Regions from separate parts of the Pseudomonas viciae genome, predicted to be linked through region 1. Evidence: predicted binding sites of a transcription regulator. Region 1 holds the regulator's gene; the other holds the start of a gene.

The links. The regulator FliA, encoded in region 1, starts transcription of late flagellar genes. The targets are predictions, from matches to a motif close to CTAAAGTTTNNNNNNNNNNNGCCGNTAA.
Region 2: the regulator FliA is predicted to act here: its motif matches at 1,946-1,973, upstream of EPZ47_RS22985 (methyl-accepting chemotaxis protein).

Annotation. Positions count from the first base shown of each region.
Region 1 is NZ_CP035088.1:1,766,717-1,771,134, forward strand. It holds gene flhF (flagellar biosynthesis GTPase FlhF) at 1-471, shown strand, start outside; gene fleN (flagellar synthesis regulator FleN) at 588-1,418, shown strand; gene fliA (RNA polymerase sigma factor FliA) at 1,415-2,158, shown strand; gene EPZ47_RS08115 (chemotaxis response regulator CheY) at 2,324-2,695, shown strand; gene EPZ47_RS08120 (protein phosphatase CheZ) at 2,714-3,499, shown strand; gene EPZ47_RS08125 (chemotaxis protein CheA) at 3,530-4,418, shown strand, end outside.
Region 2 is NZ_CP035088.1:5,205,959-5,210,376, reverse strand. It holds gene EPZ47_RS23000 (MFS transporter) at 1-15, opposite strand, end outside; gene EPZ47_RS22995 (hypothetical protein) at 118-312, opposite strand; gene EPZ47_RS30255 (hypothetical protein) at 390-533, opposite strand; gene EPZ47_RS22990 (transporter) at 689-1,711, opposite strand; gene EPZ47_RS22985 (methyl-accepting chemotaxis protein) at 2,074-3,699, shown strand; gene EPZ47_RS22980 (PepSY domain-containing protein) at 3,778-4,083, opposite strand; gene EPZ47_RS22975 (glycerophosphodiester phosphodiesterase) at 4,236-4,418, opposite strand, start outside.

The DNA of each region.
Region 1 (4,418 bases):
CCGGGCCAGTCCCTGGTCCAGGCGCTGGAACCGCTGCTGCGCAAACGCGTCGTGCTGATCGACACCGCCGGCCTGCAAGCCAGCGATCCGGCCCTGCGCATGCAGCTCGAAAGCCTGGCCGGGCGCGGTATCAAGTCAAAAAATTATCTCGTGTTGGCAACCACTAGCCAAAAGCAGGTTCTAACCGCCGCGTACCACAGCTACAAACGCTGCGGGCTGGCCGGCTGCATCCTGACTAAGCTGGACGAAACGGCAAGCCTGGGCGAGGTGCTGAGCCTGGCGATCGGTCATGAATTACCGGTGGCCTACCTGACCGACGGACCGCGGATCCCGGATGATTTGCATCTGCCGCGCCGTCATCAACTGGTCAGTCGTGCCGTGAGTGTGCAAATGCAGGAAGAACCCAGCGAAGAAGCCATGGCTGATATGTTCGCTGATATCTACCACAGCCCGACCAAGCAGGTCGGCTGAGGTAATCATGAATATTTTTTGTACCTACATCGATGGTCTGCCATGCATTGTTCCGAATGGGAACGCGCAGCCAGTAATGTGGCCTCCGTCTAAGTAAGACAAGGTAAAGAACGAACATGGGCAGCATGCATCCCGTACAGGTGATCGCGGTGACCGGCGGCAAAGGTGGCGTCGGGAAGACTAACGTGTCAGTGAACTTGTCCCTGGCTCTGGCAGAGCTTGGCCGACGGGTCATGCTGCTGGACGCCGACCTGGGCCTGGCGAACGTCGATGTGCTGCTGGGGCTCACGCCCAAACGCACGCTGGCGGACGTGATTGAAGGCCGCTGCGAACTGCGCGACGTGCTGCTGCAGGGGCCCGGCGGGATTCGTATCGTGCCGGCTGCCTCCGGCACCCAGAGCATGGTTCACCTGACCCCGGCCCAGCACGCGGGCCTGATCCAGGCCTTCAGCGACATCGGTGATAACCTCGATGTGCTGGTGATCGACACCGCTGCCGGTATCGGTGACTCGGTGGTCAGTTTCGTCCGCGCTGCCCAGGAAGTGCTCCTGGTGGTCTGCGACGAACCGACGTCCATCACCGACGCCTATGCCCTGATCAAGTTATTGAACCGTGACTACGGCATGAACCGCTTCCGTGTCCTGGCCAACATGGCCCAGAGCCCGCAGGAAGGTCGCAACCTGTTCGCCAAGTTGACAAAGGTCACGGATCGTTTCCTGGACGTCGCCCTACAATACGTCGGCGCTGTGCCCTACGACGAAAGCGTACGCAAGGCTGTCCAGAAGCAACGTGCGGTTTATGAAGCCTTTCCCCGTTCCAAATGTGCGCTGGCGTTCAAGGCTATCGCCCAGAAGGTTGATACCTGGCCACTGCCGGCCAACCCTCGCGGGCACCTGGAGTTTTTCGTCGAGCGTCTCGTGCAACAAACAGCAGGGCCCGTGCTATGACAGCCAGCGGTTACAACCATCTCTATAAAAAATCGGCACGGGACGCCCAATACGAACTGATCGAGCGTTACGCGCCACTGGTCAAGCGTATCGCCTACCACTTGCTGGCGCGGTTGCCGGCCAGTGTCCAGGTTGAGGACTTGATCCAGGCAGGCATGATCGGCCTGCTCGAAGTGTCGAACAAATACGACGCGAGCAAAGGCGCCAGTTTCGAAACGTATGCCGGTATTCGCATTCGTGGGGCGATGCTCGATGAGGTCCGCAAGGGCGATTGGGCACCGCGTTCGGTGCATCGCAACACCCGCATGGTCAGTGACGCGATCCGCGCTATTGAAGCTAAAACCGGGCGAGACGCTAAAGATCACGAGGTTGCGGCCGAACTCCAATTGAGTCTCGATGATTATTACGGGATTTTGAACGACACCTTGGGCAGCCGCCTGTTCAGTTTCGACGACCTGCTGCAGGACGGCGAACACGAAGGGCTGCACGAGGACGGCGCGAGTGCTCACATGGAGCCATCGCGTGACCTGGAAGATGAGCGTTTCCAGAGCGCGCTGGCGGATGCGATTGCCAATTTGCCGGAGCGTGAGCGACTGGTCTTGGCGCTGTACTACGACGAAGAGCTGAACCTCAAGGAAATCGGTGAGGTCCTGGGGGTCAGCGAATCGCGGGTCAGCCAGTTACACAGCCAGTGCGCGGCCCGTTTGCGGGGGCGTTTGGGGGAGTGGCGAGCGCGCTGACAGCTGTGTGGGAGCATTGCGAACGAGCTGGTCTGGCATGCGCTGCGCCAGTCTCCAACCGTGGTGCTCCAGGCCGTTGTCGAGTGTTGTGCCGGATTGATTGAAATGGCGCGTTCAGGTGCTGGGCGCGTTTAAGACTGCTTGGAGGTCGAATTGGACAAGAACATGAAAATCCTCATCGTTGATGACTTCTCAACGATGCGGCGGATCATAAAAAACCTGTTGCGTGACCTTGGGTTCACCAACACGGTCGAGGCTGACGATGGCACTACTGCCATTCCGGTCCTCAACAGCGGGAGCATCGACTTTCTGGTGACTGACTGGAACATGCCCGGCATGACCGGTATCGACTTGCTGCGCCATGTACGCGCCGACGAAAAACTCAAGCACCTTCCGGTGCTGATGGTGACTGCCGAAGCCAAGCGCGAGCAGATCATCGAAGCGGCCCAAGCCGGTGTGAACGGCTATGTGGTCAAACCCTTCACGGCCCAGGCGTTGAAAGAGAAGATCGAAAAAATCTTCGAACGCATCGGTTAACGGCGCCACGGGGGAGCTATGGACAACGAATCTTCAATGGGCGACTTCGAATCGACCCTGAAAAAACATGCCCGCGAACTGGTCGACAGCCTTGAAAAAGGCCGCTTTGGCGATGCGGTTCAAATGATCCATGAGCTCAACCAGACCCGTGACCGAGGTCTGTATCAGGAAGTGGGCAAGCTCACGCGTGAATTGCACAGCGCAATTGTCAATTTCCAGATCGACCCGCACATGCCGCAGGCCGAGGAAGTCTCGCAGATCACCGACGCTACCGAGCGTCTGGGTTATGTGGTCAAGCTGACCGAGGCCGCAGCCAACCGCACCATGGACTTGGTGGAGAGCGCAACGCCGCTGGTCAATGGCCTGAGCGAAGAAGCCCAGGCCTTGAGCACCGATTGGGGCCGGTTCATGCGTCGCGAAGTCGGCGCTGAAGAGTTTCGGGAACTGGCCCGCCGGGTCGACGGTTTCCTGACGCGCAGCGGCACCGAGACCCGCGCCGTGGCAAGCAACCTCAACGACATTCTGCTGGCTCAGGACTATCAGGACTTGACCGGCCAAGTGATCAAGCGCGTGACCCAATTGGTCACCGAAGTTGAAAGCAATCTGCTCAAACTGGTGTTGATGGCCAGCCAGGTCGACCGCTTTGCAGGCATCGAACACGACCGTGAAGCGATACTTGCTGAAAAAGATCCACAAAAACATCTCTCGCAGGGTGAAGGTCCGCAGATTCATGCCGATAAAAGAGAAGACGTTATGTCCGGTCAGGACGATGTGGACGATTTGCTGTCCAGCCTTGGATTCTGAGTTTTAGCCCTGTTTTAGGAGCAGCCATTAATGAGCTTCGGCGCCGATGAAGAGATCCTTCAGGATTTCCTGGTTGAGGCCGGCGAGATTCTAGAGCAACTGTCTGAACAGCTGGTCGAGCTGGAAAGCCGACCAGATGATGCGGACTTGCTCAATGCAATTTTTCGCGGTTTCCACACTGTAAAAGGAGGCGCCGGCTTCCTCCAGCTCAATGAGTTGGTGGAGTGCTGCCACATTGCCGAAAACGTGTTCGACATCCTGCGCAAGGGTGAACGCCGCGTTGATTCGGAACTGATGGACGTGGTGCTCGAAGCGCTGGATGCGGTCAACGGCATGTTCAGTGAAGTGCGCGAGCGCTCGCCGATCACCGCTGCCACCCCTGAGTTGCTCGCCGCGCTGGCACGCCTGGCCGAGCCACAATCGGCTGACGAAGCCGCGCCGGTTGTCGAGGCGGTCGCTGAAGAACCGGTCGCCGAGGAATCGGGCGACATCACCGATAACGAATTTGAACAATTGCTGGACTCGCTGAACGCCGTCAAGGCTGAAGCCGCAGCCCCGGCAGTTCCCGCCCCCCCTGCGGCACCAAGCAGCGAGTCGACTGCCGCTGCCAGCGATGAAATCACTGACGACGAGTTCGAATCGTTGCTCGACCAGCTTCATGGCAAAGGCCAGTTCGCGCCCGATGCGGTTGTGCCTGCGCCAGCCGCGGCCGCCCCGAAAGCGGCGGGCGACAGCTCCGATATCACCGACGACGAATTCGAAGCCTTGCTCGATCAGTTGCATGGCAAGGGCACGTTTGCCGTTGACGCGCTGGACTCGGCCATTGCTTCGGCACCGGCGCCAGCCAAGCCTGCCGCCGCCGCGGCGGGCAGTGACCTGATCAGTGATCACGAATTCGAATCGTTGCTCGACGAACTGC
Region 2 (4,418 bases), 3.2 Mb from region 1:
CTGGGAATCTGACATGGGGTAAAGGTCCACGGAGCAGCAGGATAGATAGGCTGCTTATGATAACGGCGACCGTGGCGGCAGCGCGTGGAAAAGTAAAACTATTTGTCCAATGGTTGCTCAGCGGTCGTTTTGCCCGCCGACCAGGTGCGTGGTGACGAGTGCCGCAAGGGCGTTTTCTTCGGTGCCGAAACGAGCCAGCAGGGCGGCTTGTTTCTCAGGAGAAAGGCGTGTCCAGATCTCGACCATTTTCTCGGCGGTGCCGATCAGTACGCTGGCCTGGGCTTCGCTGAAGGTCGGGGTGTCATCGGTCATGGTGCGGGGGCTCGGGATTCAGGCAGTGTGGAAAGCGCATATTAGCGCTTTCCACACGGTCTGGTGGTGCGGGTGAATCAGTCTTCGCTGTCGGCCTGGCGGCGTTCAGTGGCTTCCTTGGGCTCGGGTTGCTGGGCGTCTGGTTGCCCCCCGGCTTGTAGCGTGGTCGTCTGCTCAGTGTCGTGCAGGCTTGGGAAGGGGAGATTAGGGATCTCGTGCATATCGCGCTCCTCGCAAAGTCTGTTGATAGATCTGGTAGATCCGCGCTTTTAAAAAGCCTGGGCAGGATACCCCAGGAGAAATGACAAAAAGACTTTTAAATCCCGCTGTGCCGACAAAAGGGGTTGTCTGGACAGGTCATGCTCAATGCTGTGACTCAATAGTCGCGGCGCTTGCGAAATGCCCATCGGCCGGCAATCAGGGTGAAGGTTGCCACCAGCGCCACCAGGATCCAGAAGCCTTCGGGATCGCCGGCAAGCGGCACGCCTCCGACGTTCATGCCAAAGAAGCCGGCAATGATGTTGATGGGCAACGCCAACACGGTGACCACCGTCAGGGTGAACAGGGTGCGGTTGCTTTGTTCGTTGAGGTTGGCGGCGATTTCTTCCTGCAACAGCTTGATCCGTTCGCCCAGCGCGGTGAGGTCGTTGATGATCAGGGCGAACTCCTCGGTAGATTTACGCAGCTCCTTGACGTCTTCCTTCTGCAACCATTGTGGCGGGCGGTTGAGCAGACGCAGCAACGAACCCGGCTCCAGGGCCAGCAGGCGTTGCAGGCGCACGAGTATCCGACGTTGGCTGCCCAACTCGGCGCGGTTGGTGGACAGTCGTGAGGACAGCAACTGATCTTCGATCTGGTCGACGCTAAGGCTGGTCTTGCGCACGATCTGGGTCAGCACTTCGCCTTGGTCGCGCAGCAGGTGTACGAGTAGCTCCAGCGGCGAGCGAAAGCGCTCGCCGGCCTTGACCGACGAGCGCAGCTTATCGACCGAGTGCAACGGTTGCAGTCGCGCGCTGACAATCAAGCGACTGTGCACGCACACCCACAATGTGGAGACGTCCGAAGACACCAGGTTGCTGAGGTTGAACACGACATCGTTCACCACCGCCAGCAGCGCCGAGTCCACGTGCTCGATGCGGGTCGAGCGCGAGCCTTCGTGCAGGGCTTCGAAAAACTCATCTGGCAAGGTCAGATGGCTTTTCATCCAGCGCTCGCACGCGGCATGCGCCAGGTTCAGGTGCAGCCAGAGGAACTCATCGGCCTCTTGCGGGTGTTGCAGGCTCCGTAAGGCCTGAGCCGAATCAATCTCCTGCCCACGCTCGCCGGGACGGAAACGAAACCCGTACAGCAGGCCGAACAGATCCGGATCGCGGTGGCTTTGATCGATGCTGTGGTTCATGAAGTCTCGCTGGCGGGAAGTGCCTGTGGCGGCTACAGGTTCACTTGGAGGGCATCATCGCAAGCTTTCTTGATGCTTTTGTGACAGTTGTGCAGCACCGCCAAACCGGCAGTTACCGGGAGTTGCAATGTCCATCGATGATGGATGGCGCAGATCGCCGCGCTTTGGTTGTCGCATCGTTTTTGTGAGGTCCGACAACCGACCACTCCTGCTGGCTACCGATGGTCGGGAAGGCTCAAGAACGCCCCTGGCAGGCCGATGGTGTGTACATATCCACCGCATTCGGTTGCGGCACGAACATGGAGGTTGGGACACGTCGTTCCGTGGGTTCGATTATTTTTTCTTCTCAAGAGATCCCCTCTATGTTTCTACAAAAATCCCTGAGAGCCCAGATTCTCACCCTGCTGAGCGGCAGCCTACTGGCGATGCTGCTGATCGCCCTGGCGTCTTTTCATTTTCTTTCCGATGGCATCCAGAATTATCGCAACCTGATCGACGGCCCATTGCGTGCCTCGCAGTTGATCGATGAGGCCAACCTGCAATTCAAGGTGCAGGTGCAGGAATGGAAAAACGTCCTGCTGCGCGGCAAGCAGCCGGCGGATCTGGATAAATACTGGAAGCAGTTCGAGGAGCGCCAGCGTGATGTCCAGGGCATTCTGGGTGAATTGATCGGGCGTGAGGGTGTGCCGGCGCCGATCAAGACGCGTATCGAGGCCTTGCGAGACGAACACCGTCAATTGGGCGCGGCGTACCAAAAGGGCCGCGATGCATTTGTGGCGGCCGGTGGCGACGCAGCGGCGGGCGATGCGGCGGTCAAAGGTGTGGACCGTGCGGCCAGTGAGCAGATGAGTGCGCTGGTGGTGGAGTTGCGCAAACTGGCCACCGAGCAATCGACGTTAATCAGTGTCGGCGCTGACCGCACGATTATGTTGGGCACTGTGGTCATGCTGGTGTCGGGCCTGCTGATCGGGTTGTTCAGCCTGTGGCTGGTCAATCGCAACCTGGTTCAGCCGATCCGTAACCTGATCGAATACGTGACCCGACTGAGTCATGGGCGTTTCGCTGAGCGTGTGACGAGTAACCGTCAGGACGAGTTGGGCAATCTGGCGGTAGCGGCCAACACACTGCGTGATTTCCTGGCTGAAACCTTTACCCGGCTGCAACGCAGTGCCACGGAACTGGACAGTGCCAGCGGTGAGCTCAATGCCATCGCCAGCCTGATGAGCCAGGGCACCAGCGAGCAATTCGAACGCACCGATCAGGTGGCGACGGCGATGAACGAAATGTCCGCCACGGCCCAGGAAGTCGCCCGTCATGCCGCCGACGCAGCACGGGCGGCCGATGACGCTGATCAATCGGCGCAACAGGGCGAGAAGGTTATGCAAGGGACCATCCACACCATCACCCGCATGCGCGGAGAGATCGCCAACACCGCCACGGTCATTCGTCAGTTGGAAACCGACAGTGGGCGCATCGGCAAGGTGCTGGAGGTGATCCGCGGGATCGCCGAGCAGACCAACCTGCTGGCCCTCAACGCAGCCATCGAAGCGGCTCGGGCCGGTGAGGCGGGGCGCGGTTTCGCGGTGGTCGCCGATGAAGTGCGCAGCCTGGCCCAGCGCACGGCTTCATCCATCATCGAGATCAACCAGATCATCCAGACCGTACAAACCGGTGCGGTGGACGCGGCCCAGGCCATCGAAAGCGGGCAGTCGCGCAGCGAAGAAAGTGTGGAACAGGTGACCCAGGCCGGTGCGATGCTCGAACGCATCACCCAGGCTGTCGAAGCGATCCGCGACATGAATCGTCAGATCGCCACCGCCGCCGAAGAGCAGACCTCCGTGGCCGAAGACATTTCGCGCAATTTGACTGAGATCACCTGTATCGCCAGCACCAACCTGGACAACGTGCAGCGCACCGAAGCCGCCAGTCGTAACCTGCACGGCTTGTCTGGGCAGTTGAATGAAGTGACGGCGCGGTTGAGTGCCTGACAGCAGTTAGCGTAGTTGTTGATAGATGCAAAAAAGCCGCGCAACCTTAGGGTTACGCGGCTCTTTTTTGCCGATGGATCAAGTGTCTTGCTTGTTGCTCAGTACTTTGCCGGTCGTGGCATCGAAGTCCACGTCGAACTCTTTGCCGTCAGCGGTTTTCAGTTCCACTTCATATTCATAACCGTCGAAGTGGTTGTCCAGGTCGGTGTCGGTGATGCTCGCGCCCGGGTGCAACTTCAGGGCTTCTTCGTTCATCGATTCAAGCGACTTGATCTTGCCTTCCTTGACAAGTTGTGGGATCTGGTCAACTCGCACATCCGCCTGGGCCAGGCCAGCGCTGAGGGTCAGGGCAGCGGCGGTAAACAGGGCAGTCAAAGTTTTCATAAGTTCTTTCCTTGGTGTCATTAAGGGGTGAGTCGTTTAAGTGGGGCCAGATTATCTCTGGCAACTTAATTCACCCTTAATTCGAAAAAACTTCTGAAGTGCCGAATAGGGCCCATGGGGCAAAGTCTTTACCCCTATGGGCGTGTTTGGGTTCAGTAACCGTTCTTTTCCAGCAACTGCGCGACGTTGCCAGTCTCGGGGCGCTTGAAGTATTTGAGCAGTTCACTGGCGCGGTTGGTAAAGATGCCGTCGACGCCGGCCTCCATGACTTTCTTGAAGTCCACCGCATCGTCCACGGTGTAGACATGCACCAACAGACCCTGATCATGGGTGTA